DNA from 2 places in the Oribacterium sp. genome. Region 2 is predicted to be linked to the other one. Evidence: predicted binding sites of a transcription regulator. Region 2 holds the regulator's gene; the other holds the start of a gene.
The links. The regulator HrcA, encoded in region 2, represses chaperone genes, less so after heat shock. The targets are predictions, from matches to a motif close to TGTTAGCACTCNNNNNNNNNGAGTGCTAACA.
Positions count from the first base shown of each region.

Region 1: a site for HrcA is predicted at 13,791-13,821, ahead of htpG (molecular chaperone HtpG). Genes of this name have one in related genera too.

Region 1 is NZ_DBHIGR010000022.1:135-15,317, reverse strand. Features, by position in the region: gene ACO4PX_RS02505 (insulinase family protein) at 1-2,418, opposite strand, end outside; gene ACO4PX_RS02500 (YdcF family protein) at 2,535-3,524, opposite strand; gene ACO4PX_RS02495 (peptidase U32 family protein) at 3,650-4,882, opposite strand; gene ACO4PX_RS02490 (O-methyltransferase) at 4,967-5,620, opposite strand; gene ACO4PX_RS02485 (hypothetical protein) at 5,629-6,108, opposite strand; gene ACO4PX_RS02480 (ribonuclease J) at 6,116-8,104, opposite strand; gene ACO4PX_RS02475 (DUF1292 domain-containing protein) at 8,233-8,499, opposite strand; gene ruvX (Holliday junction resolvase RuvX) at 8,501-8,926, opposite strand; gene ACO4PX_RS02465 (IreB family regulatory phosphoprotein) at 8,987-9,253, opposite strand; gene ACO4PX_RS02460 (flavocytochrome c) at 9,466-11,394, opposite strand; gene htpG (molecular chaperone HtpG) at 11,559-13,676, opposite strand; tRNA gene ACO4PX_RS02450 (tRNA-Ile) at 13,993-14,066, opposite strand; tRNA gene ACO4PX_RS02445 (tRNA-Thr) at 14,209-14,281, opposite strand; partial or broken rRNA gene ACO4PX_RS02440 (23S ribosomal RNA) at 14,345-15,183, opposite strand, start outside.
Region 2 is NZ_DBHIGR010000044.1:92-12,184, forward strand. Features, by position in the region: gene hrcA (heat-inducible transcriptional repressor HrcA) at 704-1,717, shown strand; gene grpE (nucleotide exchange factor GrpE) at 1,737-2,333, shown strand; gene dnaK (molecular chaperone DnaK) at 2,476-4,350, shown strand; gene dnaJ (molecular chaperone DnaJ) at 4,421-5,533, shown strand; gene ACO4PX_RS04035 (methyl-accepting chemotaxis protein) at 5,884-8,121, shown strand; gene ACO4PX_RS04040 (Spy0128 family protein) at 8,430-12,093, shown strand, end outside.

The DNA of each region.
Region 1 (15,183 bases), on a different contig from region 2:
CAGGCTTCCGGTATAGGGGTAAGCCTCCCCTTGGAAGGAGCCTGCGGAAGCTACATAGTTCACCTGGGAAGTGGTACTGAAGGCTTCCCTACGCTCTTTTTCTCCTGCAAATTTTGTTTCTCTCCAATCTTCCTTTTCCGGAAAACGTCTTCCCAAGAAATCTGTAAGCTCTTTCTTTTCCTTCTCGAAAATGCCGATATCTCCCCCTGCTGCAAGGAGCAATCTTTCTCCACTGAAAATTTTCCCGGATAGGGCTGTAAGCTTTTCTCCTAAAGCCTTGGGATTCTTTCGAAAATCCTCTTCCAGCTGTTCTAAGAAATGCAGATAGACAATTCCCTTAATCTGCTCCTGAAAATGAGAGCTTGGGGAGAAGCCGGACATGGCACGAGTCACAGCATAGCTGTGGCCGGAGCCCTCCAGACGCATTCTTTCTCTGGACTTTGCTTCCAGAAGAATCTCGGAAAGGCGCTTTTCCTCCTGATAAACCGTTCTAAACAGCATCTCCTCCAGATACTCTACCGCATTTTTTAATTCTCCCTGTAAAAGCTTGAAGTCCAGAGCCAAGACGCCGGTGTACCGATCCTTCTCCACAAAATCCGGATAGGCTGTTAAATCCACGCTAAAGCCCCCGGTATGAAGATAAATTTCAGAATTAAAATCCTGAAAACGGTAATTTTCCGTGTCCATATAGGCAAGACAGGTTCTTAAGAAGGAAAGGTAGGACAGTTCCTCCTCACTAAGGCCGTCAGTGTGGAATTGCAGGCGAAGGTACAGAACCCCCTTAGAATCTCCGGGCACCAAAATCATTTTTCTGCCACTAAGACTTTCCTCCTGATAGGGGTAGGACTCCGCTTCCCTCTTGATATCCTTTCTGGAGAGTACCGGCAGAGTCTTTAAAGCTTCCTCTGTATTTCCTGTCTGCTGGTATAAAGTAAGCTCCTCTTTTACTTTTTTGATCTGTTCTTTTTCTTCCGGAGAAAATGCCTGCCATCTGGCCTGAAGCTCCTCTGAAAGCTTCTTTTCCTTCTGCTCTGTCATCCCCCTCTTAGGTAATAAACGGAGGAGGGAAGAATGGGGATTGTTCAGGAAATTTTCCTTTAAGAGCTTTTCAAAATAGCCCTTTTCCACCTCTTCCATCAGCTCCTTATAAAGAGCCTCCGCTTCCAGATAAAGCCAGGGCTTTCCTCCGTAGAGCCAGGAATCCAAAGCGCTTAAGCTGTAAACCAATCCCTTAGGGGTACTGCCGTAATCCGCCTCCTTGTACTGGAAGGCATCATGGTGAATGGCCGCCAAGATGGTCTTATGGTCTAAACCATTTTCCGCGGCATCCAAAAAGCAATCCTGAATCAGCTGTAGAAACTCTCCTGCTCTCTCTTCGGAAACATTCTTACTGATAACGGAAAAATAGTGTTGTAAAATGCCGTCGGAATAGCCTCCGAAAACATCCTCTCCCAAGCCTGCTTCCAGAAGCTTTTGCTTTAAAACCGCTCCGGGGCCGGAAAGCAGGGCATGATCCAGATAAGAAAATGCCATAGACTTCTTCGCATCCTGTCCTGCATCCAAAACAAAGTTGTAGGAAAGATAAGCTTTATTTTCGCTGCTATCCTTCTCGGAAATAGGATAATACTGGCTTTCTTTTACCATTTTCCCAAAAGGCTGCTGCCGCAAAATTTCAGACTTGGGAGAAATTCGTTCAAAGTCCTGAAGATATGCCTCATCCATCCAATTTAATTTCTCCTCCATATTCATATCTCCATAAAGGATAATGAAGGAATTGGAAGGATGATAAAAACGCTGATGGAAGGCCTTAAAGGCATCATAAGTTAATTTCGGAATGTCCTCCGGATCTCCTCCAGACTCATTACCGTAGGTGGTATTCGGGAAAAGAGAATGGAAGGTATAGCGTTCCAGCACGGACTCCGGGTCGGAAAATGCTCCCCGCATCTCGTTATAAACTACGCCGCTATAACACAGCTTTCCCTCTTTGTCCAAGGTATAGTGCCAGCCCTCCTGCAAAAAGGTCCGGTAGTTTTCCAAACAGTTTGGATGAAAAACCGCATCCAAATATACATCCATCAGATTTTGGAAGTCCTTGTCATTCTGGGAGGCCACCGGATAAACAGTTTTGTCCGGATAGGTCATGGCATTTAAAAAGGTCTTTAAGGAGCCCTTCACCAGCTCCACAAAGGGATCCTTTAAGGGGAACTTCTTGGAACCGCAAAGCACGGAATGCTCTGTAATATGAGCCACTCCGGTGGAATCCTCCGCAGGGGTTCGAAAGGCAATACTAAAGACCTTGTTATCATCCTTATTCTCCAAGCATAAAACCTTGGCGCCGGTCTTCTTATGCTCATAGACTCGTGCCATGGTTTCCAGCTCTTTAATCTCTTTTTCTTCTATAAACTCATATGCCTTCATCAAAATATCTATTCCTTTCTAAACTACCGAATTTTTCCCTGATCTGTCTATAGCTTACAGTAAAGCCTGTCTACAGTTTTTGGAAAAGCCTGTTTACAGCTTATGGCAGAGCCTCTCTACAGCTTATGGCAAAGCCTTTCTCCGAAGAGGAACAGGGCCTCCCGAAAGTAAAGATGCGGCCTTAGCACTGGGTCCTCAACCGAGGGAAATCCTACAATACTGACTTTCTGTGAGGCTCCCACTTTCCCTTCCTCTCTCTGCTTTTGTAAGGCTTGCTCCGCAAAATGACAGGCTCTGTAAATCAGATACTGAGAACCCACAATGCCGATTCTGATTTCTTTATCACTTGAATTGTCCTTACTCTCCGGCTCTTCGGATGTCTCTGTATGATTCTCTTCCGCCGAATCAAAAATCTCATCCGAATCCAAGTCCTCTTCATAGTCCACAACTTGATTTTCCTGGGCCGCCAGTCTTTTCCGGACTGCTTCCCGATGCTTTTGACGAAGATCCTCTTGTATCTCGGAGCCTTCCTGATTCTGCTCCCCTTGGAAAATGCTTTCTATTCCGTAGGAAAGCTTTTGCTCCGTAGTTTTCGAGTAAAACTCCATCAGCATAGCATCGGCGGGAATCTCCATCTTCAGCATACTTTGGTACATCACGCTGGCTTCCGCACTGGCACTGTTCCTTCCCTTACCGCCGGAAAGCACAATGGTTGCCGAAGGATTCTCCTGATAGCATAAATCCGCTCTTTCCAGGCGATTTTGAAGGAGTGGCGTAATCTTATTGTTTTCCAATTCGGAACCCACCACCAAAATATAAGAAAGGGGATCCTTCCACTGCCCGTAGTGATATTGGCTTAAATAACCGATAAGATAACTGAAAAGCAGGAAAAAAATGCAGTAACTGCTTAAGCAAAAAATTCTAAAGCGAAAAAACAAGGGATTTTTTCGTAAACGCTCCGGTGCCTTATAGACAAAGGCCATCAGGAGATGAATAGCTCCCAAAAGAAGCCAAATCCAAAGAAAGGAAAGATAGGAAGCGGTGGTCCATAAAAAGCCAAAGTAAAGAAAACATCCTAATGCTAATATTAAAAATACAATTCCCATATCTTCTCCTTTCCCGGTTTTCTCCTGAAAATTCTTTCTCCTTTAGAAGACTTTTCTCCTTAATAGACTGTTCTCTTTAATAGACTATTCTCTTTAATGGAGTTTTTCCTCTAATAGATTTTTTTCTATTTGTCTTCGATTCTTCTTAATACATCCTGGGCTTCCGGAAGTATGGAAAAACGAATCTTCAAGTTCTGCTTGGAATGGGGGCAGGATTCCAATGCTTCTCCGGTATCCGCATCCTCCATGGAAAGAACCTCCGTATCCAAGTTATCCCCGTTAGGCTTCATAATGGAAATGCTTTCCCCTACAGAAAACTTATTTTTCTGCTGCAGGAAGGCAAACTCTCCCTCCACCTTCTCCACTGTTCCCAGATAAATAGCTCCTGCACTATAGCTGTTATTGCCATAAATCTGATCCTCTTCATCCGGTCTGCCATAGTAGAAGCCGGTACTATAGTCTCTAAAGGTACATTTCCGGATTTCTTCCTCATAAATCGGAAGCTTATCCTCATACTTCTTCGGATCCTCCAGATAATCCTGAATAGCCACCTTATAGGTTCTAGCCACGGTAGCCACATATAGCTCCGTCTTCATTCGCCCTTCAATCTTTAAAGAATCCACTCCCGCCTCAATCAGGTCGGGAATATGACTAATCATATTCAGATCTTTGGAATTGAAAATGTAGGTTCCCCTATCATTTTCAAACACCGGATAATACTCTCCGGGACGCTTTTCTTCCATCAAAGAATACTTCCAGCGACAGGGATGGGTACAGGCTCCCTGGTTAGCATCCCTTCCGGTGAAAAAGCTGGAAAGCAGGCAACGACCGGAATAGGACATACACATTGCCCCATGCACAAAGGCCTCGATTTCCATATCCTCCGGGATATGGTCTCTGATTTCCTTAATCTCTGCCAAGCTTAGCTCTCTCGCACAAACCACTCTCTTTACGCCCAGCTGATGCCAGAAACGGAAGGTTTCATAATTGGTATTATTGGCCTGGGTGGAAATATGAATCTCCACTCCCGGCATCATTTCCTTCGCCAGAAGGAAGGCTCCCGGATCCGCAATCAATACCGCGTCCATCCCTACTTCCTTCAATTCGGAAAAATACTCCCGCATAGGCAGTAAATCCGCATTATGGGCCAAAATATTGGCGGTGACATAGACCTTTACCCCTCTTTCATGGGCATAGTCCACCGCTTCCTTCATCTTTTCCAAACTGAAGTTCTTGGCATTTGCCCGGAGGGAAAATGCCTCTCCTCCCATATAGATGGCATCCGCCCCGTAATGAATGGCGGTTTTCAAGCCCTCCATAGATCCTGCCGGAATTAATAACTCCACTTTTCTCTTCATAATCCTACTTTCTACTCTATGTACTGATGAACTCATTGTATTTATGAATTTTTTGTACTGATGAATACTTTCTACTGATGAGCTCTATGCTTTCTTGATAGACAGACTTACTCCGTCTCCAATAGGTAAAATGGAGGTCTCCAGACTTTCCTCCCTTTGCAGAAGCCTCAGGAACTCCCGCATCCGCTTGTGAATCGTTCTCTGTCTTCTATCCAAATAAAAGCGACTCTCCAACAATAATTCTCCCTGGAGAATATTGTCACAAAAGAGTATACCACCGGGAGACAAGAGTTTCAAAATGGAAGGAAGCCAAAGAGGATATTGAGCCTTGGCTGCATCCAAAAACACAAAGGAAAACTGCTCTTTCTTTTCCAGAAGCTCCTCCAAAATCCCGCTGCCGTCTCCTTCCAGCAGGGTGATTTTATTCTGATAGGGACTTGCCGCAAAGTTCTTTTTCGCCTTTTCGATTCTAGGCGGAAAATTCTCCACCGTTACAATCTCCCCTTCTCCCTCTAAAGCATCCATCATAACCAGAGCGGAATAGCCTACAGCAGTTCCCAGTTCCAAAATTTTAGGCTTGTTTTTCGTTTTCAAACAAACACGAAGAAGCGCTGCGGTTTCCTCCCGTAAAATGGGGACGGCCTCCGATAGCGCTTCCTTGCGAATCTCCTCCAGGAAAGTGGTTCTTTCCGGGAGGAAGGATTGTATAAATTGGCTGATTCTGTCTTTTTTATCCAAAGTACTTCCTATTCATTTTCATTTCCGCCACCGATTTCCTGATCCTCTCGGCTTTCTTCGGTGCTCTGGTCTTCCGTCTCAGTAACTAAGTTTTTATCACTTAATTCCTGATTCTTCTTTCCCTCCTCTGTAATACTGTCCAGCATTTCCACCTGGGTCATGGCTGTACTCAGAGTATATTTTCCCGGAAGCAACTTACTGTGGTATAGCTTGGCTTTCAGGACAAAGGCCTGGGCATTTTGAATCAAACCCAAAGACTTGGCGTTTTCTCCCACTTCCTTCCAGGACTCCCCCTCCTGAATATCCAGGGTGATTTCCCTTCCCGGTGAGGCTTCCATGGCATGGTCATACATAAGACCATGGCCATAACGATAGGCAACTTGTACCCCCTGCAAAATCAAAAATAAAAGAAATACGAGAAAAAGAAAGCGTACAGATACACTCATCAAGATTTGGGTAAATGCCCTTAAGAAGCTTCTTTTCTCCATTTTCCGTTTATACCTCCATAATTACCGGTAAAATCACAGGATTTCTCTTAATCTTCTTCCAAAGGAAGTCGGACAATCCGTCCTTAATCTGTGTCTTAATCTTGCCCCAGTCGCTGACATGGGTGCAAAGGCAGTCATCCACCACATCCTGCACCGCCACTCTGGCTTCTTCCATTAAATCCTCAGACTCCCGCACGTAGACAAAGCCTCGTGAAATCAAGTCCGGTCCGGCCATCAGATGTCCGGAATATTTTTCCAGAGTAAGAACCACTACAATGATTCCGTTCTGTGCCAGATTCTGACGATCTCTCAGCACGATATTTCCTACATCTCCGATGCCCAATCCGTCCACATAAACGCCGCCGGCCTGCACCTTTTCCTTAATGCTGTAACTGATCTCTTCTCCGTTTGCCGTAAACTCCAGTACATCACCGTTGTCCAGCATCAGGCACTTATCCTTATCCACACCGACAGATTCCGCCAGCATTGCGGCAGATCTTCTATGATGGAACTCTCCGTGGAAGGGCACAGCATACTTGGGCTTTACAAGGGAGTACAAAAGCTTCAAATCCTCTGCGCAAGCATGACCGGAAACGTGGGTATCCTGCATAATCACCTTGGCATGGAGCTTACACAGCTCATTAACAACCCGGTCTACCGCCCGCTCATTCCCGGGGATTGGATGAGAAGACATAACCACCACATCATTGGGGCCAATGCTGACCTTCCTATGCATACCGCTGGCCATACGGGAAAGAGCCGCCATAGACTCTCCCTGAGAACCGGTGGTAATCAGAACCGTCTGCTCATCCGGATAATCCTTTAAGTTTTCAATGTCAATGAGGGTACCTTCCGGGATATGGATATATTCCAGCTCTGAAGCTACGGAGATAACATTCACCATGGAACGTCCCTCCACTACAACCTTTCTCTTATACTTTGCGGCAGTGTCGATAATCTGCTGCACACGATCCACATTGGAGGCAAAGGTTGCCACAATAATTCTGCTATTCTGATGCTCTGCAAAAATCAAATCAAAGGTTCTTCCCACTGTCTTTTCAGACATGGTGAATCCGGGCTTTTGAGAGTTGGTGGAATCGGAAAGCATAGCCAGAACGCCGTTCTTTCCCAGTTCTGCAAAGCGCTGTAAATCTATCTGATCCCCAAAAACAGGTGTGTAATCCACTTTAAAGTCTCCGGTATGGATAATCACACCGGCAGGAGTGGTAATCGCCAAGGCAGCCGCATCCTGAATAGAGTGGTTGGTCTTTACGAATTCCACCTTTAAATCTCCGAAGTTCACGGTTTGACCGAACTTCATGGTCTTCATCTTCACCAGCTTATCCAAGCCGTTTTCCACAAGCTTTCTCTGAATCAAAGCCAGAGTGAGCTTTGTGGCATAAATCGGCACATTAATCTGCTGTAATACATAGGGTAATGCTCCGATATGGTCCTCATGGCCATGGGTAATCACAAATCCCTTCATCTTATGAATCTTGGACTTGATGTAGCTGATATCCGGAATAACCAAATCAATTCCCAACATATCATCTGTAGGGAAGGCCAATCCGCAGTCCACAATAATCATGGTATCCTCTGTCTCAATGGCAGTGATGTTCATACCGATTTGATCCAGTCCCCCCAAGGGAATTACTTTCACAGAGCCCTGAAAACTGTGCTTGGGCTTTCTTCCCTTTGCCTTACTTTCCGATACCTCCATGGTTCCGGTAAGCAATGGGAAATGCTCCGGACTGTAAACCGGTTTATCCTCCTCCCTGCCTCTGGGTCTTAAGGGATTTTTTCTTGGGGTTGGCACGTTCATCATCCTGCTTTCCTGCTTTGCCGTTGCTCTGGCATTGGCTGTTCTGTAATTTCTCTTTCCATCGGTACTTTTGGATTTTCCAATCTGACTCTTATGAACGTTTACGATGCGATGAGCCCCTTCTACCTTCTTCTTTTCACTGTTGTTGCTGTTTCCGTTATTTCCTTCTTTCATTCTATTCCTTTCTTAGTCTATATTCATTTGTATTTATGTTTGTTTCTTTAAATTCGTGTTTTAATATTTTCTTGCCCCTACTCTCTCGGGCTTTTCTTAGCTTAATGAGAACTTTTCCAAGTCCGACTCTATCTCTCTATGGTAATATCTTCTCCGGAAAGTAACTCTGCGAAAATATCCATAATGCGTTCCGCCTCTTCTCCCTCCGCAAAGCTGAAGTCCGCTTCTTCGTCCTCAGGTGCGGATGTGTCCTTCATCACATAGCAAACGCCGTCTTCCCCTTCTTTAGCATCGGTAACCAAAATATAGGTCACTCCCTGTACCACAGTTTCCTCCAAAATCTCCAACTCTAAATCATCTTCTTCTGAACGTAAACGAATTCTTCCGCCTTCCATTTTACCCTTCCTCTCTGTTTCGAAGGTAATCCTCTAAAATTACCTGAGCAGCTACCTGGTCTAAAACTTCCTTTTGTCTATCCTTGGGAACTCCGTTTTCCCGCAAAATTTCTTCCGCTTCCATGGTGCTGAGCCTTTCATCATACAAATGTATGGGAAGCTCTATTTTTTTCTGCAGCATTTCCTGAAAGGCCAGAACCCTTTCTACCCTTTCTCCCTCACTGCCATCCATGTGGCAGGGATAACCCAGAACCAATTCTTCTACCTGATACTCCTTACAGGTCTCCAGAATTTCTTCTACGGTCTTTCGTAATTTTCCTTCTCTTTCCCGCCAAATGGTTTTAAGAGGCTGAACAATGAGACCCAAAGGATCAGTGATGGCGAGCCCCACTGTTTTGGATCCGTAATCTAATGCCAAAATCCGCATACTACTCCTACTAAAACTGAAGAAAAGGTCTCTCCGGAACTCCAGACAGACCAAAAAAGCTTATGACTTTTTTAATTTACTCTCTACATAATTCCGCATCAACTCTTCCAGGAGTTCATCCCGCTCTACCTTATTAATCAGGCTTCTGGCCCCCTTATAGCTGGTAATATAGGTCGGATCTCCGGACATAATGTAGCCCACTATCTGGTTAATAGGGTTATATCCCTTCTCTGTCAACGCTGTATAAACTTCCTTTAATACCTCTGATGCCGCCAAACTATTCTGCACCGGTTTAATAATCTGGGTATGGTTCATTTCATTATTCATAAAAACACGTCCCTCTCAAAACTTGCCTTATTCTATCTCATTTTTATCGATTTCGCAAGTCCGCTTTCCTTACTTTCTTTTTACAGTCCCCATGATTTCCTACACAATATGACGACAAAAAAAGGCCAAAGAATAAGTTCTTTAGCCTCTTTTTCCTACTCCCGCTTCGATGTCTTTTTCGAAAAGTCTCGATGATTTAGGGAAATTTTCTATTAACCCTGAAATTTTGCTGCAGATTCTCCTGCAATTTTTCCAAAGACGGTAAAGTCTGCAACGGCATTTCCTCCTAAACGGTTAGCCCCGTGTACGCCTCCGGTAACTTCTCCTGCCGCAAAAAGTCCCGGAATTGCATTGCCGTTCTTATCCAAAACCTCGGTGACTTCATTAATGCGAAGTCCTCCCATGGTGTGATGTACGCCGGGAGTTACCTTAATGGCATAGAAAGGTGCTGTATCCAAGGGTTCCGCAAAGCTGGTTCTTCCAAATGCGGTATCCTCTTTCTTTGCTACACTTTCATTCCATTCCGTCAATGTCTTTTCAAAGACATCCTCGGGAACACCCATTGCCTTAGCCAGACTCTTGGCATCTTCTCCTGTTACGGTATAACCGGATTTAATATAGCCCTGAATGACTGCGGATTTCTCTACCATCTTGTTATCAAGCACAAGGTATACCTGAGAATTGGTCTGCTCAATCTCCGCCTTGGATACCGCATCTCTGGTTCCCACTTCATCGGTAAAACGAAGACCTTCCTGGTTCACTAAAATAGCACCGTCTCCTCGTAAGCCCTCAGTGATAAGATGTGCATCATTTGTGGTCACTGTGGGGTGAATCTGAATCTGATCCATATCTACAGTGTCCGCTCCCAAGGCTTCCGCCATGGTAATTCCCTGTCCCAGGGCACCGGCTGCATTGGTGGACATGTAGCCCTTTAAGCTTGGCTGGTACTTTTCCACCATCTCCTTATTGGCTGCAAAACCGCCGGTAGCCACAATAACCACAGGAGCCTTAACCTCTACGGAATTGCCGGAGCTGCCCTTGGCCTTTACGCCGGAGATTTTTCCATCCTCGGACTTGGTAATTTCTTCCGCGGTTACGGAAGTCAGTAGGGTAATCTTATCCCGTTTTTTCAGATTCTCCTCTAAAATAGGAATCATGTAAGAACCTACCGCAATAACCTTACCGTTCTCATCCACAGGACGATGAATTCTCTTTACGGAAGCTCCTCCGAAGGAACCTACATTGTGAATGGTCATTCCTAATTTTTCCAGATAATCAATAGCCGGACCGGATTGTTCAGCCAATACCTTGACTAAAGTAGGATTGTTCTTGCCCTTTCCTCCTACCATGGTATCCAGTTCCATCAGCTCTACGGAATCAAAATATCCTTCCGGATTTGCCTGATAAGCGGCATATTGTTCCTTTACCTTTGCTGCTAAGGCGGTAATGGTTTCATTGTCACTGTACTTTTCCGCAGCTGTCGCCAGGGTTTTCTCTACGCCCGCTCCTTCTTCAAAGCTATTCTCGTTCTGCCACTTGGTCGCAGCCGCATTCATACCTCCTGTTGCACGGATAGAGTTTCCTCCCACCATGGCCTGGCTTTCCAAAATCACAACGGATTTTCCCAAATCCGCTGCGGTAATAGCGGAAATCATTCCTGCTCCGCCGGCACCGATGACTACCACGTCCGCCTCAAGATTCTGGTCTTTCGCAGGTTCTGCATTACTGCTTCCGCCACTGGGAGTGCTAAACTTATCTGTAGAGAAGCCCATTTCCTTAATCGCCTGCTCTACACCGGTACGGAGAGCCGTGCTGGATACGGTTGCCCCGGCAATACCGTCCACGTTAAAGCTTTGCTGTTCCACCATCAAAGCCGGAAGAGCTTCCACTGCTTTACTTCCGATACCCTGGGTTTCAGAATTGCTTAAGACATTTACCCCATAGAGTTTATCCGCATCTGCGGTAACCTCCAATATCATGTCTCCTCCGAAACCGGCTACAGTAACCTTCTGTGTCTTTGCCGTATCCGGAGCGTCCACCTTTCTCGCCTGTTCTGTATTCCAAGAACGAATCCCTAAAATCACAGCACAGAGAATACCGGCGAGAATCACCAAGTAAGATAAAAATTTCTCGTTCTTCATGCTACTCCTCTACTCCTAAAAAACTCTACTCCTGCATCGTTATATTTATAACATAAATCTTCTTATTTTGACTATTAGCAAAAACTCGCGGAAAAATAAGTATTTTCCGCGAGTTTCTATCATTTTTTACAAATTTACAATGCGTGGGCAAAGATATACTTCTTTTACGCCTTTTTCTCCTCTACAAACTGTAAAAGAAGCTTTTCGGAGCGATCTACGAATTGCTTCATCTCTTCTCCGTTCAGGCTGGCATTTTGAATACGGGCAAGGTCATAAATCTGCTCTTCAAGAAGCTTTCCTTCCTCTGTTTCCAAAAGAGCCTCATGCTTCAAAAGATAATCCACTAAAGGATGCTTTTCATTTAACACCAAACTCTCCTCCAAAGGAAGTTCTCCCATGGGCATACCGGAGATAGCATACATTTTCATCATCTCCTTCATTCTTCTGGATTCCTCGGAAATGGATAGCAGCGCAGCCGGTGTATTTGACAACAGCCTTTCCAGTTTAATCTTCAGCTTATCCTTTGCAAGATTCTTTTGGAAACTCTTTTCCAATTTTTCTGAAAGGCTTTGAAGATTTTTCTGTTCCTCCTCGGAAAGCTTCTCCTGCATAGCCTCCTGGAAGTCCGCATCGATTCTTTGGAAACGAAGCCCTTCATTTTTCGCTTCTAATTCAGTAATAAAGGCAGAATCGATTCTTTCCGTGAGGTAAACCGCTTCCTTCTTATGCTCTTTAAAGATGCGAATATACTGGCTCTGGGCTAAGGCATCGGAAACATAGTAAACTCTTTGGACCTTTTCCTCCTGCTTTTCCCCATCGCCGGACTGCTCCGCGGTACCGCTTTCATTTGTATTTTCATCGGAAGCCTGCTTCTCCTTCTGCTGACTCTCTTCAGAACTCTTATCTCCGGTATTTTCGGAAACAATCTCTGAACCGTCCTTCTTCTCCTTAAGCTCCGGTAAAGTGAGATACTTATCCTCTAAATCCTTAAACAGGATATAGTCCTTCATTTTCTCCGCAAACTTCTCATCTCTAAGAATACCGTACTTGATAAAGGGAGAAATGTCGTCCCAATACTTCTCATAATTCTCACGATCCGTCTTACATAAACCGGAAAGCTTCTCTGCCACCTTTTTGGTAATGTAATCGGAAATCTTCTTGACAAAACCGTCATTCTGCAGCTGAGAACGAGAAACATTCAAAGGAAGATCCGGACAGTCAATCACACCCTTTAAAAGAAGCAGATATTCGGGAATGACCTCTTTAATGTTATCCGCAATAAAGACCTGATTGTTATAAAGCTTGATAGTTCCCTCTATGGATTCATACTCCGAATTAATCTTCGGAAAATACAGAATTCCCTTCAAATGATAAGGATAATCCATATTCAAATGAATCCAGAACAAAGGCTCCTTATAGTCATGGAAAGTCTTACGATAAAAGTCCAGATACTGCTCTTTTGTCACAGACGAAGGAGACTCTCCCCAAAGCGGATGGATTTCATTCAGGAGTACGGGGCGCTTTTCAATCTTCAGCCTTGCCTCCGTTTTTTTCTCCTCGCCCTTCTCGTCCTTTTCTACCTTCTCCGGAATCTCTTCCAAAACAACATCTCCGGGAAGCTTTTCAGAGGCCAAAATTTCCTGACTGTCCTTAGGAAGCTTCTCCAGATAAATTTCAACCGGCATAAAAGAACAATACTTTTCAATAATGGAACGCATTTCCCATTCATTGGCATACTTTAAGCAGTCATTGTTCAAATGAAGGGTAATCTCCGTACCGTGAGAAGACTTACTGCCTTCCGTCATGCTGTAATCCGTTCCGTCATCACAGGACCAATGCACCGGCTTTGCGTCCTTTTTATAAGAAAGGGTTTCAATTTCTACCCGATCGGCAACCATGAAAGCAGAGTAAAATCCAAGACCGAAATGGCCGATAATCTGATCACTGTTGGCTTTATCTTTATATTTTTCAATAAAATCCGCTGCACCGGAAAAGGCTATCTGCGTAATATACTTTTCTACTTCTTCCTCCGTCATACCGATACCGTTATCTTTAAAGCAAATGGTTTTTGCATCCGGATTCACAATAACGCTTACCCGGCCTTTATAGTCTGCCGGCTTCTCCCATTCAGAAATTAAGGCAAGCTTTTCCAGTTTGGTTACCGCATCGGTAGCATTGGAAATCTGCTCACGTACAAAAATGTCCTGATCGCTGTACATCCATTTCTTAATAATGGGGAAAATATTCTCACTATGAATTGATAAAGATCCTTTTTTTTCCATAAAATACCTCTTTTCTACTATATAAAATTTGATAGCTTAAACCCTATCTCTCCTATAGCTCCTATAGCTCCTATAGCTCCTATGGAGCACCAAACAGGAAAAGTATAACACAATTATTAGCACTCATCAAGTATAAGTGCTAATAATTCAATTACTTCATTTTTTTGCTAATGTATTCTCTTCATAGTTTTTAGAATTGTATTCTTTATCTATTTAAGGACTATAAAAATAATCACAATGTGCGCTACAAAATAAACCGAGTTAATAAGATTAACCGGATAAATAAAAAAAGAACAATGCATCACATTGTTCTTCATGGAACCGCAGGGACTCGAACCCTGGACCGATCGGTTATGAGCCGAGTGCTCTAACCAACTGAGCTACGGTTCCGTAAATGATTATATGAAAATCTATCCTTTTTAGCAAGTTGTTAAGAAATCTATAAACAGAAAAAATACATACCTGCTAAATGAAATACAAACTGTGTATGTATCTTATAAGATAGAAAAAGCCTAAGCTACGCTTAGGCTTAAGCCGATATTCGGACTCGAACCGAAGACCTACTGATTACAAATCAGTTGCTCTACCAACTGAGCTATATCGGCATACCTGTAAACCACATATCTCTTGATTATTCCAGACTAGACTTTAGACAAAAACCAGACGCATTGGATAAGCCCTCGACCTATTAGTAACTGTCAGCTGAATGTATTGCTACACTTACACCTCAGTCCTATCTACCTCGTTCTCTTCAAGGGGTCTTACTCTTAACGATGGGATATCTCATCTTGAGGTTGGCTTCACGCTTAGATGCCTTCAGCGTTTATCCATTCCCAACTTGCCTACCCTGCTATGGGATTGATTCCCAACAGGTACAGCAGAGGTCAGTCCATCCCGGTCCTCTCGTACTAAGGACAGATCCTCTCAAATATCCTACGCCCGCGCCGGATAGGGACCGAACTGTCTCACGACGTTCTGAACCCAGCTCGCGTACCGCTTTAATGGGCGAACAGCCCAACCCTTGGGACCGACTTCAGCCCCAGGATGCGATGAGCCGACATCGAGGTGCCAAACCTCCCCGTCGATGTGAACTCTTGGGGGAGATCAGCCTGTTATCCCCAGGGTAGCTTTTATCCGTTGAGCGATGGCAATCCCACTTTCATACCACCGGATCACTAAGTCCGTATTTCTACTCTGCTCGGACCGTCGCCCTCGCAGTCAAGCTCCCTTATGCCTTTACACTCTTTGGATGGTTTCCAACCATCCTGAGGGAACCTTTGAGCGCCTCCGATACACTTTCGGAGGCGACCGCCCCAGTCAAACTCCCCACCTGACATTGTCCCTTGACCGGCTTACGGCCTAAGGTTAGAAATCCAATAACATAAGGGTGGTATCCCAACAGCGACTCTGATAATACCGAAGTACTATCTTCTCAGTCTCCCACCTATCCTGTGCATACATTACCGAATCCCAGTATCAAGCTGGAGTAAAGCTCCATGGGGTCTTT
Region 2 (12,093 bases):
TTTAAAAGACAAAAGCCAAGAACCCGCGGGCTCACATTACCCCCGCTTCCAGACCTATACTGCGAAAAGCTTGCATAAATCATGTTTTTTATAGCATGCTTTTTAAAGAAAGGATTGGGGGAGCTTAGTCTAATATTTAGAGCCAATAAACCTATAAGTCTAAAATTCTATTATTCTATTATTCCAATATTCAATTCCCTTAAGCGCTTCCCTTCAACCACTCTTCCCCGAACAAGGAGGGGCGGATTTCTCATGCTTCCGACTTTTGACATTTGTCTTAGATTCAAAAATTTTTTTCGATTTTTTTAATTTTGCATTTTGGCATATTGATTCTATTACTTTTTTATTCAATGCATTCGGCTCGCTTTCTCGGTATAGGGCTTATGACGGGGGCAATCTGAGCCCGTGGGTTCTAAGCTTTTGTCCTATAAAAGCTTAGAACCCATACGAGGCGAGGTTAGCGGGAGCGTGCCCCGGAATAAGCCCTATACCGAGAAAGCGATACACATATCTTTAGAAAGAGCAGGAAGAAAAATGCGGAAGTCGGAAGCAAAAAATCCGCCCCGCCCTGTTCATCAGAAATTCACAAAGTTCTTCATAAAAATTCTTGACACATCCTTCCATTAGCGGTATATTATGACCATGTGTTAGCACTCAATACACATGAGTGCCAACAAAGCCAAGAAAGGAGGGAAAGAGTTCTGTGGATCAGAGAAAGGTGATTATTCTCACCACGATTATCAAAAACTATTTGGAAACCGGAGAGCCGGTAGGTTCTCGTACCATCAGTAAGTTTTCCGGTTTGAATCTAAGCTCGGCAACCATTCGTAATGAAATGAGCGACTTGGAAGAGTTAGGCTATATTATACAGCCTCATACATCTGCAGGAAGAATTCCCTCAGATAAGGGTTACCGTTTTTATGTAGACCAGCTTATGGAAAAGCAGGAGCGGGCCTTATCCGATGTGAAGAGCTCTATGTTTGCCAGAATGGAACGACTGGAAAGTACCTTACAGGCTTTGGTAAGAAACATTGCCAGTGATACCCACTACGCGGCCTTAGTATCCGGCCCCAGTATGCAGAAGAACAAAATCAAGTTCTTGCAGCTGTCTTTGGTGGAGAAACAGAAGGTCTTATTCCTTCTGATGTTTCAGGGCAATATCGTAAAGACCATTACCTTAGATATTCCGGAGGATTTGGAGCAGGCTGCCATCCTCTCCTTGAACCTTTTGCTAAATGATGTTTTAGCGGGCTTCTCTGTGGAGGAGCTGGGAGAAAAGGATATCCGCTCTTTAATGGATAGAACGCCTTATAAAGCAACGATGGAAACCGTACTTCGGGGAATGCAGGAGCTTTTGCATCCTGAGGAGGAAGAGGTAGAGATTTATACCTCCGGTGCCACCAACATTTTCAAATATCCGGAGCTTACCGATTCGGAAAATGCCTCCAAGCTGATTTCCGCTTTAGAGCGGAAGGAGGAGCTGGCAGGCCTTCTGAAAGATAACGAGTCGGAAGAAAAGGATGGAAGCATTCAGGTCTATATCGGAAAAGAAAGTCCTTTGGAGGACATGGCGGATTGTGCAGTAGTTACCGCAAAGTATCACTTGGGCAACGGAATGCAGGGCACCCTTGGTGTCATTGGACCGAAGCGAATGGATTATGAGAAGGTTTTAAAAACTTTGACAAATCTGATTCAGGATATGGAAAGGAGTTTTTAAATAGAGAAAGGAGAGACTTGTGGCAGAAAATACAGAGCAGCAAGGGATGGAAGAGGAGCTTAATAAGGCTCAGGAAGCATCTGCAGAAGTAGAAAGGGAAGAGAATGCAGAGACCGCTTCCGAAGAGACTTCCGGAGAGGAAGCTGTTGAGAGTTCTCGGTCAGCAGAGGAAGGAAGCTCCGAAGAGAATCCGGAACTTCTCCAATTAAAGGATAAGTACCTTAGAACCTTGGCGGAGTATGAGAACTTTAGAAAGCGCTCCGAGAAGGAAAAGGCACAGATGTTTGAACTGGGAGCCAAAAGTATTATCGAAGCCCTGCTTCCGGTGGTGGACAACTTTGAAAGAGCTTTAAGCCATGTGCAGGAAGAGGAAAAGGATTCCCCCTTCGTCAAAGGCATAGAAGGGATTTACAAGCAGATTCAGAAGATGTTTGCCGATTGTAATATTCAGGAAATCGAGGCCCTCGGTAAGAAGTTTGATCCGGCTTTACACAATGCGGTGATGACAGAGGAAGAGGGAGATGCGGAGGAAGATACCATTACCCAGGATCTTCAGAAGGGTTATACCTATCGGGGAAATGTGGTTCGACACTCCATGGTAAAGGTAAAGAAGTAGATAATAAAAGCAATACAACAGATAGTAAGGCAGTAATGCCTGAGACATGAGCATATCATGTAAGAGTTCTAAAATAACGTTAGTAAGAAAAAGTTTTGAAGAAAAATATTTTTGTATATAGAGAAAAAGGAGAGTAAAGACTATGGGAAAGATTATTGGAATTGACTTAGGAACAACCAACAGCTGTGTAGCAGTTATGGAGGGCGGAAAGCCCGTTGTTATCCCCAATGCAGAGGGTATGAGAACCACTCCTTCTGTAGTGGCATTTACCAAGACCGGAGAGCGTCTTGTAGGAGAGCCTGCTAAGAGACAGGCGGTAACCAATGCGGAGAGAACCATTTCCTCCATCAAGAGACATATGGGTACAGATTACAAGGTATCTATCGACGGAAAGGATTATACTCCACAGGAAATTTCCGCTATGATTTTACAGAAGTTAAAGGCGGATGCGGAGAGCTATTTGGGAGAAAAGGTAACCGAGGCGGTTATTACCGTTCCTGCTTACTTTAACGATGCTCAGCGTCAGGCTACCAAGGATGCAGGTAAGATTGCAGGTCTTAAGGTAGAGCGTATCATCAACGAGCCTACAGCGGCAGCCCTTGCTTACGGTTTGGAGGATGAGTCCGAGCAGAAGGTTATGGTATACGACTTAGGTGGTGGTACCTTCGATGTATCCATCATCGACATTGGAGACGGTGTAATCGAAGTATTGTCCACCAATGGTGATACTCACTTAGGTGGTGATGACTATGATGATCGTATTACCAAGTGGCTGGTAGACGAGTTTAAGGCTGCAGAGGGGGTAGACCTTTCTCAGGATAAGATGGCTTTACAGCGTTTGAAGGAAGCGGCTGAGAAGGCAAAGAAGGAGCTTTCCTCCGCAACCACCACAGATATTAACCTGCCTTTCATTACTGCTACTGCAGAGGGTCCAAAGCACTTGGATATGAAGCTTAGCAGAGCAAAGTTTGAGGAAATCACCTCTGATTTAACAGAGAGAACAGCAGTTCCTGTACAGAATTCCATGAAGGATGCAGGACTGAGCAACTCCGACCTTGGAAAGGTACTCTTAGTCGGCGGTTCCACCAGAATGCCTGTAGTACAGGAAAAGGTAAAGCAGCTTACCGGAAAAGAGCCTTCCAAGAACTTGAACCCTGATGAGTGTGTTGCCCTTGGTGCAGCTGTACAGGGTGGTAAGATGAGCGGAGAAGCCGGAGCAAGCGATGTTCTTCTTCTGGACGTAACACCGTTAACTCTTTCTATCGAGACCTTAGGCGGAGTGGCTACTCCTCTTATTAAGAGAAATACCACCATTCCTACTAGAGCTTCTCAGGTATTTTCTACAGCGGCAGATAACCAGACCGCAGTAGACATCCATGTTGTACAGGGTGAAAGAGAGTTTGCAAGAGATAACAAGACCTTAGGACAGTTCAGACTGGACGGTATCTTACCGGCACAGCGTGGTGTTCCTCAGATCGAAGTTACCTTCGACATTGATGCCAACGGTATCGTAAATGTTTCCGCTAAGGATAAGGGAACCGGTAAGGAGCAGCATATCACTATTACCTCCGGATCCAACATGTCCAAGGAGGATATTGATAAGGCGGTAAATGAAGCTGCACAGTTCGAAGCAGCGGATAAGGAGAAGAAGGAAGCTATCGAAGTAAGAAACGGAGCGGATTCCATCGTATTCCAGACCAAGAAGGCTCTTACCGATGTGGGAAGCCAGATTAGCGACAGCGATAAGGCAACTGTAGAAGCTGACTTAAAGGCTTTAGAGGATGTTCTTGCAGCAAATCCTTTGGAGGGAATTACCAAGGACGGTGCAGAGCAGATTAAGGCAGCCCAGGAGAAACTGATGCAGTCTTCTCAGGCACTTTTCACCAAGGTGTATGAGCAGGCTCAGGCAGCAGGGGCAGCCGGTGCCGGAGCGGCAGATGCAGGTGCAGCAGCTTCTGAAGGCCAGAGCGGTAACGCTGACGACAATGTAGTCGACGGAGACTTTAAGGAAGTGTAATTCGAAAAATTTTCCGGAGAAGACAGGCTTAAGCCTGTCTTTTCCTGGGATTTAAAGGAGAGGAAAATATATGGCAGAAAAGCGTGATTATTATGAGGTGCTGGGGGTAGATAAAAATGCCGATGATAGTGCCATTAAAAGAGCCTATCGAAAGTTGGCAAAGCAGTACCATCCGGACTCTAATCCCGGAGATGAAAGTGCCGCAGAGAAATTCCGGGAAGCTTCGGAAGCCTATGCGGTATTGTCCGATCCGGAGAAGAGAAAGGCCTATGATACCTATGGCCATGCGGCCTTTGATCCGAACTCCGCAGCGGGAGCAAGCTCCGGTTTCGGCGGTTTTGATTTCAGCGGCATGGATATGGGAGATATTTTCTCCGAGTTTTTCGGTGGAGGCTTCGGTTCCTCCTACGGTTCTTCCAGAAGAAGATCCAATATGCCGGAAAAGGGAGCCAATATTCGTGTAGGGCTTCGTATTTCCTTTGATGAGGCTATTAAGGGTGTAAAGAAGACCATTAAGATTCGATATAAAGATACCTGTAAGACCTGTAACGGTTCCGGAACTAAGCCGGGAACGGAAAGACAGACCTGTCCCCGTTGTAACGGCGCAGGTCAGGTAAGAATGACCCAGCAAAGCATCTTCGGAACCATTCAGCAGGTAACCACCTGTCCGGAGTGTCACGGAGAGGGAACAGTGGTTAAGGAAAAATGTCCGGATTGCCGTGGAGAAGGTTATATCAACACGGAGAAGAGCATGGAAATCGCCATTCCTGCAGGAATTGACGATGGACAGGCCATTCGTAAGTCCGGAGGCGGAGACCCCGGAAGAAACGGCGGCCCCAGAGGTGACTTACTGGTAGAGGTATCCGTTAGCGATCATCCCTTCTTTAAGAGACAGGGCGTAAATATTTACTCCACAGAAGCCATCAGCTTCCCTAAGGCCACATTGGGCGGAAGCACCATTGTGAAGACAGTGGATGGACCGGTGGAGTTAAAGATTGCTCCGGGAACCCAGTCCGATACCAGAACCAGACTACGGGGCAAGGGCGTTCCATCCTTACAGAACCCCAACGTAAGAGGCGACCACTACGTAACCTTAGTAGTAGAAACCCCGAAGAAGTTAAACAAGAAACAAAAAGAAGCCCTGAAAGCCTACGCCGAAGCCTGCGGAGAGAAGGTAGACTAAGATCGGGGAAATTTACAGAAATAAAAAAAGCGTATTTGAGAAGCTATTAAGGCTTTTCAACATATAGGCCTGAATAAGGGGTAGTCTGAGCCCGACGGTACTTGCGAAAAACAAGAGAAACGCAGTTTTTCGCTTAGTATCCGCTTCGAGGCGAAGCTAGCGAGAGCGTGCCCCCATTTCAGGCCTATATTGTTGAAAGCTAACGATAGCTGTTTTTATTTCCGTAAATTCACTAATACATTCTTCCAAACTGACGATATTGATTAAAGCGGAATCATGGAGGAGAGTAACTCCTACCATTTCACGAAAATTTTCCTGAGATAGAGGAATGACAATTTCAAGGAGGAAGAATGGAAAACACACAGGAAAACGGGTTAAGCCCAAAGGAAGCTGCTGTTAAGACACAGGCAGGCGGGAGTCAGGAAAAGCCGGGCTCCAAGGCTTTTAAGAAAGCTCCGGGAGTAAAACCGGGACAGAAGAAGGCTGTAAAATCTGGAAAGAGAAGCAGCCTGGCAGGAAGAATTTCTGCATTGGTCTGCATATCCATGTTGATAGTCTTTGTGCTGGTAAACATTGTTCTGCTGAATGCGGTAGGAAAATCCTTCGATAAGATTAATCAGGATTACTTACTTTCCACTACAGCGATGAATGTAGAAAAAGTCAAAAAGTCCATTACTTTAGCGGAGAATGCTGCAAGAGCAATCAGCGATCACTTGGAAGAAATGTATAACGAGCCGGATACCGGTGCGGCAACAGTTCCCAGTCTTTTAAGAGATACCGTTCACTTAAGTGAAAGAAGATCCTTTGAAGAAAAATATTTACTGGATTCTGTATGGGAAATGATTCGTCATGATGAACACGTTATGGGAGCAGGCGTTTTCTTCGAGCCAAATGCGTTCCAGCAGGGTGAGCCAGAATACGCTATGTATTTAGGAAGAGATAACGGAGATGAGAATAAGCGTTTCTTCAAGTTCCTGGATTACAAGTTTTACGGAAACGGAGCGGAAGAGTATTATACCAGAGCTTCTCAGGAAAAGGTTAGCCATGTGGTAGACCCCTTCGTATCCTCCATTACCGGAGAGACAATTTTTGTATTGGTTGTACCTATCCTTCATAATGACCAGTTTATGGGAACGGTAGTAGTAGACTTAAATGTTAAAATGTTCGATACTCTGGGAGTTGATAAGTCCGGTGAAGGTGCTAAGACCTTCTTTGATGTTATCAATAAGGATGGTAAGTTCGTATACAGCTCCAACCCTGATGCGGTAGGAAAGAACCTTTCTGAGTACGTTGGAGAAGAGACCTTTAAGAACGAGATCCAGAGCAAGTTTGACGGAGAGAGCATTTTCCATATTAAGGACAACCACCGTATTCGTTACTTTGCACCGCTCACCATCTATGGAACAGACTGGTATGTACAGTCCGCAATGAGTTTAGACCTTTACAACCAGGGTAAGAACCAGCTCTTCGTTGCCTTGGTTGCTGCAGAAGTTATTTTGTTTATTCTTTTACAGGTAATTCTTTTCACAGCACTGAAGAAGTCTCTTAGTCCTCTCGGAAAGCTGGCAGAGGAAAGTGACAAGCTGGCAGAGGGTAACTTTGACATTAAGGTTTCCTATGCACAGGAAGACGAAATCGGCCGTCTGGTAAAGAGCTTTAACAATATCGTAAAGCGTCTGACCTATGTGGTATCCGATTTACAGGCGAAGCTTGGAGCATTTGCTCAGGGAGACTTTGCAACAGAAATTAAAGAAGATGAGAACTATAAGGGAGATTTCCGCCCAATCCTGAATTCTTTACAGGAAATTTCCACAAGCTTGAACAGTACCTTGAAGAATGTACACACTTCCTCTTCCGAGGTAAGCAGCAGTGCGGAACAGGTAAGCAGCATGGCCCAGAGAATTTCCGAGGGTACTACCAAGCAGGCTTCTTCCATTGCAGAGCTTTCCAAGACCATGGAAGATATTACAGAGCAGATTCGTCATACCACAAAGCAGGCTGAAAAGGCTCAGCAGCTTGGTGTTGTCAGCGGTTCTCATGTAGAAACCAGTAACCAGAAGATGACTGACATGCAGGGCGCTATGGAAGAAATCACCGAGAAGTCCAAGGAAATCAGTAAGATTATCAAGACCATCGATGATATCGCCTTCCAGACCAATATCCTTTCCTTAAATGCAGCTATCGAGGCAGCAAGAGCAGGAGAGGCCGGAAAGGGCTTTGCGGTAGTTGCGGATGAAGTCGGCAACCTGGCAAAGAAGTCTCAGGAAGCAGCTCAGAATACTTCTCTTCTGATTGAAGAGACCATCGGAGCAGTACAGAAGGGTGCTAAGTTCACCGAGGAAACTGCGGAAGCTTTACACTCCGTATCCGAGAGTACCAACCAGGTTAATGATTTGATCGGAGAAATTTCCAAGGCTTCCGAAGAGGAATCCGCAGGCGTTAGTCGCTTGAGTGACGGTCTTCAGGAAATCTCCGCTGTAGTGCAGGAGAACTCCGCAACAGCAGAGGAAAGTGCTGCAACAGCAGAGGAATTATCCGCTCAGGCTAACCTGATGAATGACCTTGTAGATAAGTTTAAGGTAAGATGATAGAGAAATCTGTTTATCGACATAAGCTTTAGCTTAAGATTATAAAATGGAGCATAGAGAATGGCATTACTGCCTTTACTCTATGCTCTATTTTTTGTATATAAAGTCCGGAAAATAGAGACAGGAAAACAGAGACAGTATTGATTTTAAAATAAAAAATTTAAAAAAAAAAATATTTGTTTTATTTTATTTCCGGATAATCCTTTTAAAAAGTGGAAATTGAGTCGATACATCATTGATTGAGAATAAGAAGGAAGAAAGCGTTGAGGGAGATACACTTTCTTTTTTTGGAGGAAAAGGAGTCTACAATGATGCAGGAAAGTGCGAGTAGAGGCGATTTAGGCAAAGACAAAGAAAAATGGCAGGAAAAGCAGGGATATAGAGGACAAATCCCGGCTTTTAAGAAGGGGAGAAGAGTGGGGAAACGACTCTTTGCCTTCTTTTTGGCTATGCTTTTAGCTGCCAGTCCCTTAGAAACGGTAAGCTTCGCGGAGGAGGTATCTGCGTCGCCGTTGCAAGTCAAGGAAACAGAGGCGGAAAATCAGAAGGAAGTCTCTTCAAATGAAGTCTCTTCATACGAAGTATCTGCGACGGAACCTATTGCACAGGAAGAACCTACTGCAACGGAACCTGCTGCACCGGAAGCATCTTCACCGGAATCCTCTCCGATAGAGGGGGCATCTTCCGCGACGGATTCTTTAGAAGGAAGAAAAAAAGCTGCAAAGTTTATTTTGAACGCTGAAGAGGGGGAAATAGAGGGGCTAAGTGAAGCCGGTGTTCGGATTACTGCAAAATATCCGGAGTCTACCTTTCCTTTAGATGTACAGATGGAAGTAAAGGACATCAAGGAGGAAAGTCTTTTAGAGGAAATGAAAGAGAAGGCCTTGCAAAGAGCCAAGCTGCAAGATGCCGGAAATCATTTGAAAGAAGACAGAAAAAATGTAGGAAAGAAAAAAGAAGAGCGGAAGGAAGAAAGCTGGGAAGTAGACTCTCTTTCCGCTGTGGATATTTCTTTTTATGTTTTAAACGAGGACGGTGAGAAGCTGGAGGTTCAGCCGAAGAAGGGAAAAGCCGTAGAGCTTACATTGGAAGAATCCTCCTTAGAAAATAAAAAAGAAGATACAGCTACAGAAGTAGAGCCGGAAGTGGAGAATGAAGCAAGAGAAGAATCGGAGAGTAGCTTGGGAGAGGGTTCTTCTCAAATCGAGGAGTCTAAATTACAGGTTCTGCATTTTGATGAGCAGAAGGGTGTAGAGTATCTGGATTCTAAAGAAGAGGGAGAGGGAATCCGTTTTCAGGGAAAACGTTTCAGCCCCTATGCAGTAGTGCGTACCAGAAGAAGGAGAGATGTTCCTACAGAAGGAAACAATAACAAAATCAAGTTCCATGCCTTCTGGAGTGTTAATGCCACAGCGAACAAAGATGCTTCCATTAGTTATATTAACCCGGATTATAGTGCTACGGATGAAGACACAAAAAAGTCCATGCTGATTAAGCCCGGTAAAAATAACAACATGACCATAGGAATCAGCTATATGGTGAATTTTGCTGGAGGGGCGGGAGCACCACAGGACTATCCTACAGGTTCTATCAACATTTATCTTCCTGCAGCGATTTTTAAAGGAAAAGACGGAACGAATCAGGTAGCGGAGGACCAGGACAGCAGAAGCTTAATTTCCCAGTTTAATCCGGGAGATATTGTGGAAGCGCCGGATGTTTCAAAGAACAGAAGTAATTATACGAAAGACGGCATTACCAAAATGGTAAACGGAGTAGCGGTGCCTTATATTAAGGTTAGTAACACGGATGCCAGAGGTCCTGCCAACTCCCTGGGGGCTATTTTTTCTTATAATTTTACGCCGACCTTATTAGAGTATACCCACGACAGTACTTCGGAAGAAAAGGGTGTTTATGAGCTGGAATTTCCTGTATTTTTGGAAGTTGACCAGGACATGGATGGAAGTTTTACCGGTCCCCATGATGCCAGTATAGAACGAAAACTAAAGATCAGGGTGGAATCCAAAGTAAATCCCAGCACGGTGGAGCTAAGGGAGGCGAAGAAGTTCGATGCGCCCAAATCCGTTTATTTCCAATGGGATCCCACATGGGGTCCAAGACCGGCAGATGCGGATAATTATTTTTACGGCCTCTTTTATGGAAGAGCGGATCGTGCCAAGTGGAGTACCCAGGCCCTATCCTTTGTGCCGGATATTACTTCCACATCAGCTCCGGTAGCCGGTTCCGGAGCCATTTCCTCCGGACAATTAATCGGGGTAAAGCGTTATCCTCAGGATGGAGAATTTGATACTTTATTTAATCCGGATCAAATGCTTGGCAAAATAGGAAACAGTCCCAAGGATATTGCCAAAGAAATGGGTGTAGCGACGCCCAGTGAGCCTCGTTTAGGGAATCCTATGGGAAAGACAAGCATTTTTATTGCTCCGGAATATAAGACGGAATACAAAAATAAAAACCTGGATTATAAAGAATATGCCAGCTTTGATGATGGAGGCTATAGAAATACCGCTTTTTATGCCTTTCTTTACCGTTATCCCAAAACGGATATTACAACAGCACAGAGTAGCGGACAGGATCTGGAAACTCATCCTCTAAAGTATAAAAGTACATTTTCTGTACAGGATATTTGGCAGGATGGATATAACGGAACACCCAAGGCGGAAAGTACTGCAGAACTGGAAGTATATGTACGAAAAAATATTGGGGGAGTAGCCCGTTTAGATAAATATACCGGCCAGCCAACCGATACCAATACCCAGTTGATTAAGGGAATGCAGACTCTTTTGGCGGAGGGAACTCCGGTGAGTCTTTCCTACAGTCTTTTTGCAGGTACCCATTTAAAGGATAGCGAGATTACTTGGAATGGAGATCATACGGCCTATACTACTGCCCATGGTTCCAAGGCGGAGATTTCCGATGGGGGAAGATATACCCTCTTTAGCATGGACAATATTAGCAGCAGTGACGGAAAGCCCACGGAAAGCGCCGGAGTACTAAGCTATCCTTCGACAGGGGGAGATCCTTATGTGCTGTCAGAAGATGACTATTCCTATGAGTCCTTTTATCTGGCGGACTATACCGCCTATGATGTGGAGTTTAACGGCTACAGTAATGAAAAAGCCGTGAATCCCAGCAAGGCCTATACTCGCTTTGCCCCCATTGAGGTTTACGGCAAGAAGAAGGGGGGAAGTGAAGAAAAGCTTGGAGAGCTCTATCTGAATGCAGCGGGATACAAAAAATTCCGCAGTGTAAGCGGAGTGGAGCAGGATGCTACTGTGCAGAAGCCTGTATCATTTCCGGAGGGAATCAAGGAGATTCGCTTTAAAAACTCCAGCTCCTTCTATGAGACCGGTTTTACTACAAGAGTGAATCTTCGCCTTCACCCCACGGAGGCCATGAAACAAAGACTGGAGAAGGATATTCAAAATAAGAAGAACAGTTTTATTGCCGCACCGGCGGAAGGAAAATTGTCCATCGGAGATACTGAGATTGTAAAAAATCAGGTAGGAGAATTTTGGAATAAGGTAGGCTACCAACTGAGTCCGGCGAATTATCAAAGTGTGCTGGAAAAGAAAAGTATAGGTTCTATAGAGGACGATCCTGCAACAGGAAGACAAAGAAGAGCCGTTACTTTCACGGCATATAATGATATGAGTATCAATAATTCCTATGCTGCTTATCTAAATGCCTATAAGATTACAGAGGGTACTTTTTATGATTTACTGCCCTTAGAAACGAATGTTGACCCGGACAGTATAGAGATGGGAGACTATAGCTACGCGGATTCCCTACCGACTTCGGGAGCACGTTATGAAAAAGGAAAAGACTATACCGTGGAATTTATTCCAAACTGGGAAGAATCCGGACAAACCATGATGAAAATCAAGTTTAAAAGACCGGGAAAAGCGGATTGGTTTACCGGCGGTGTACTTATCAGAAACGGTGTACGCGTGC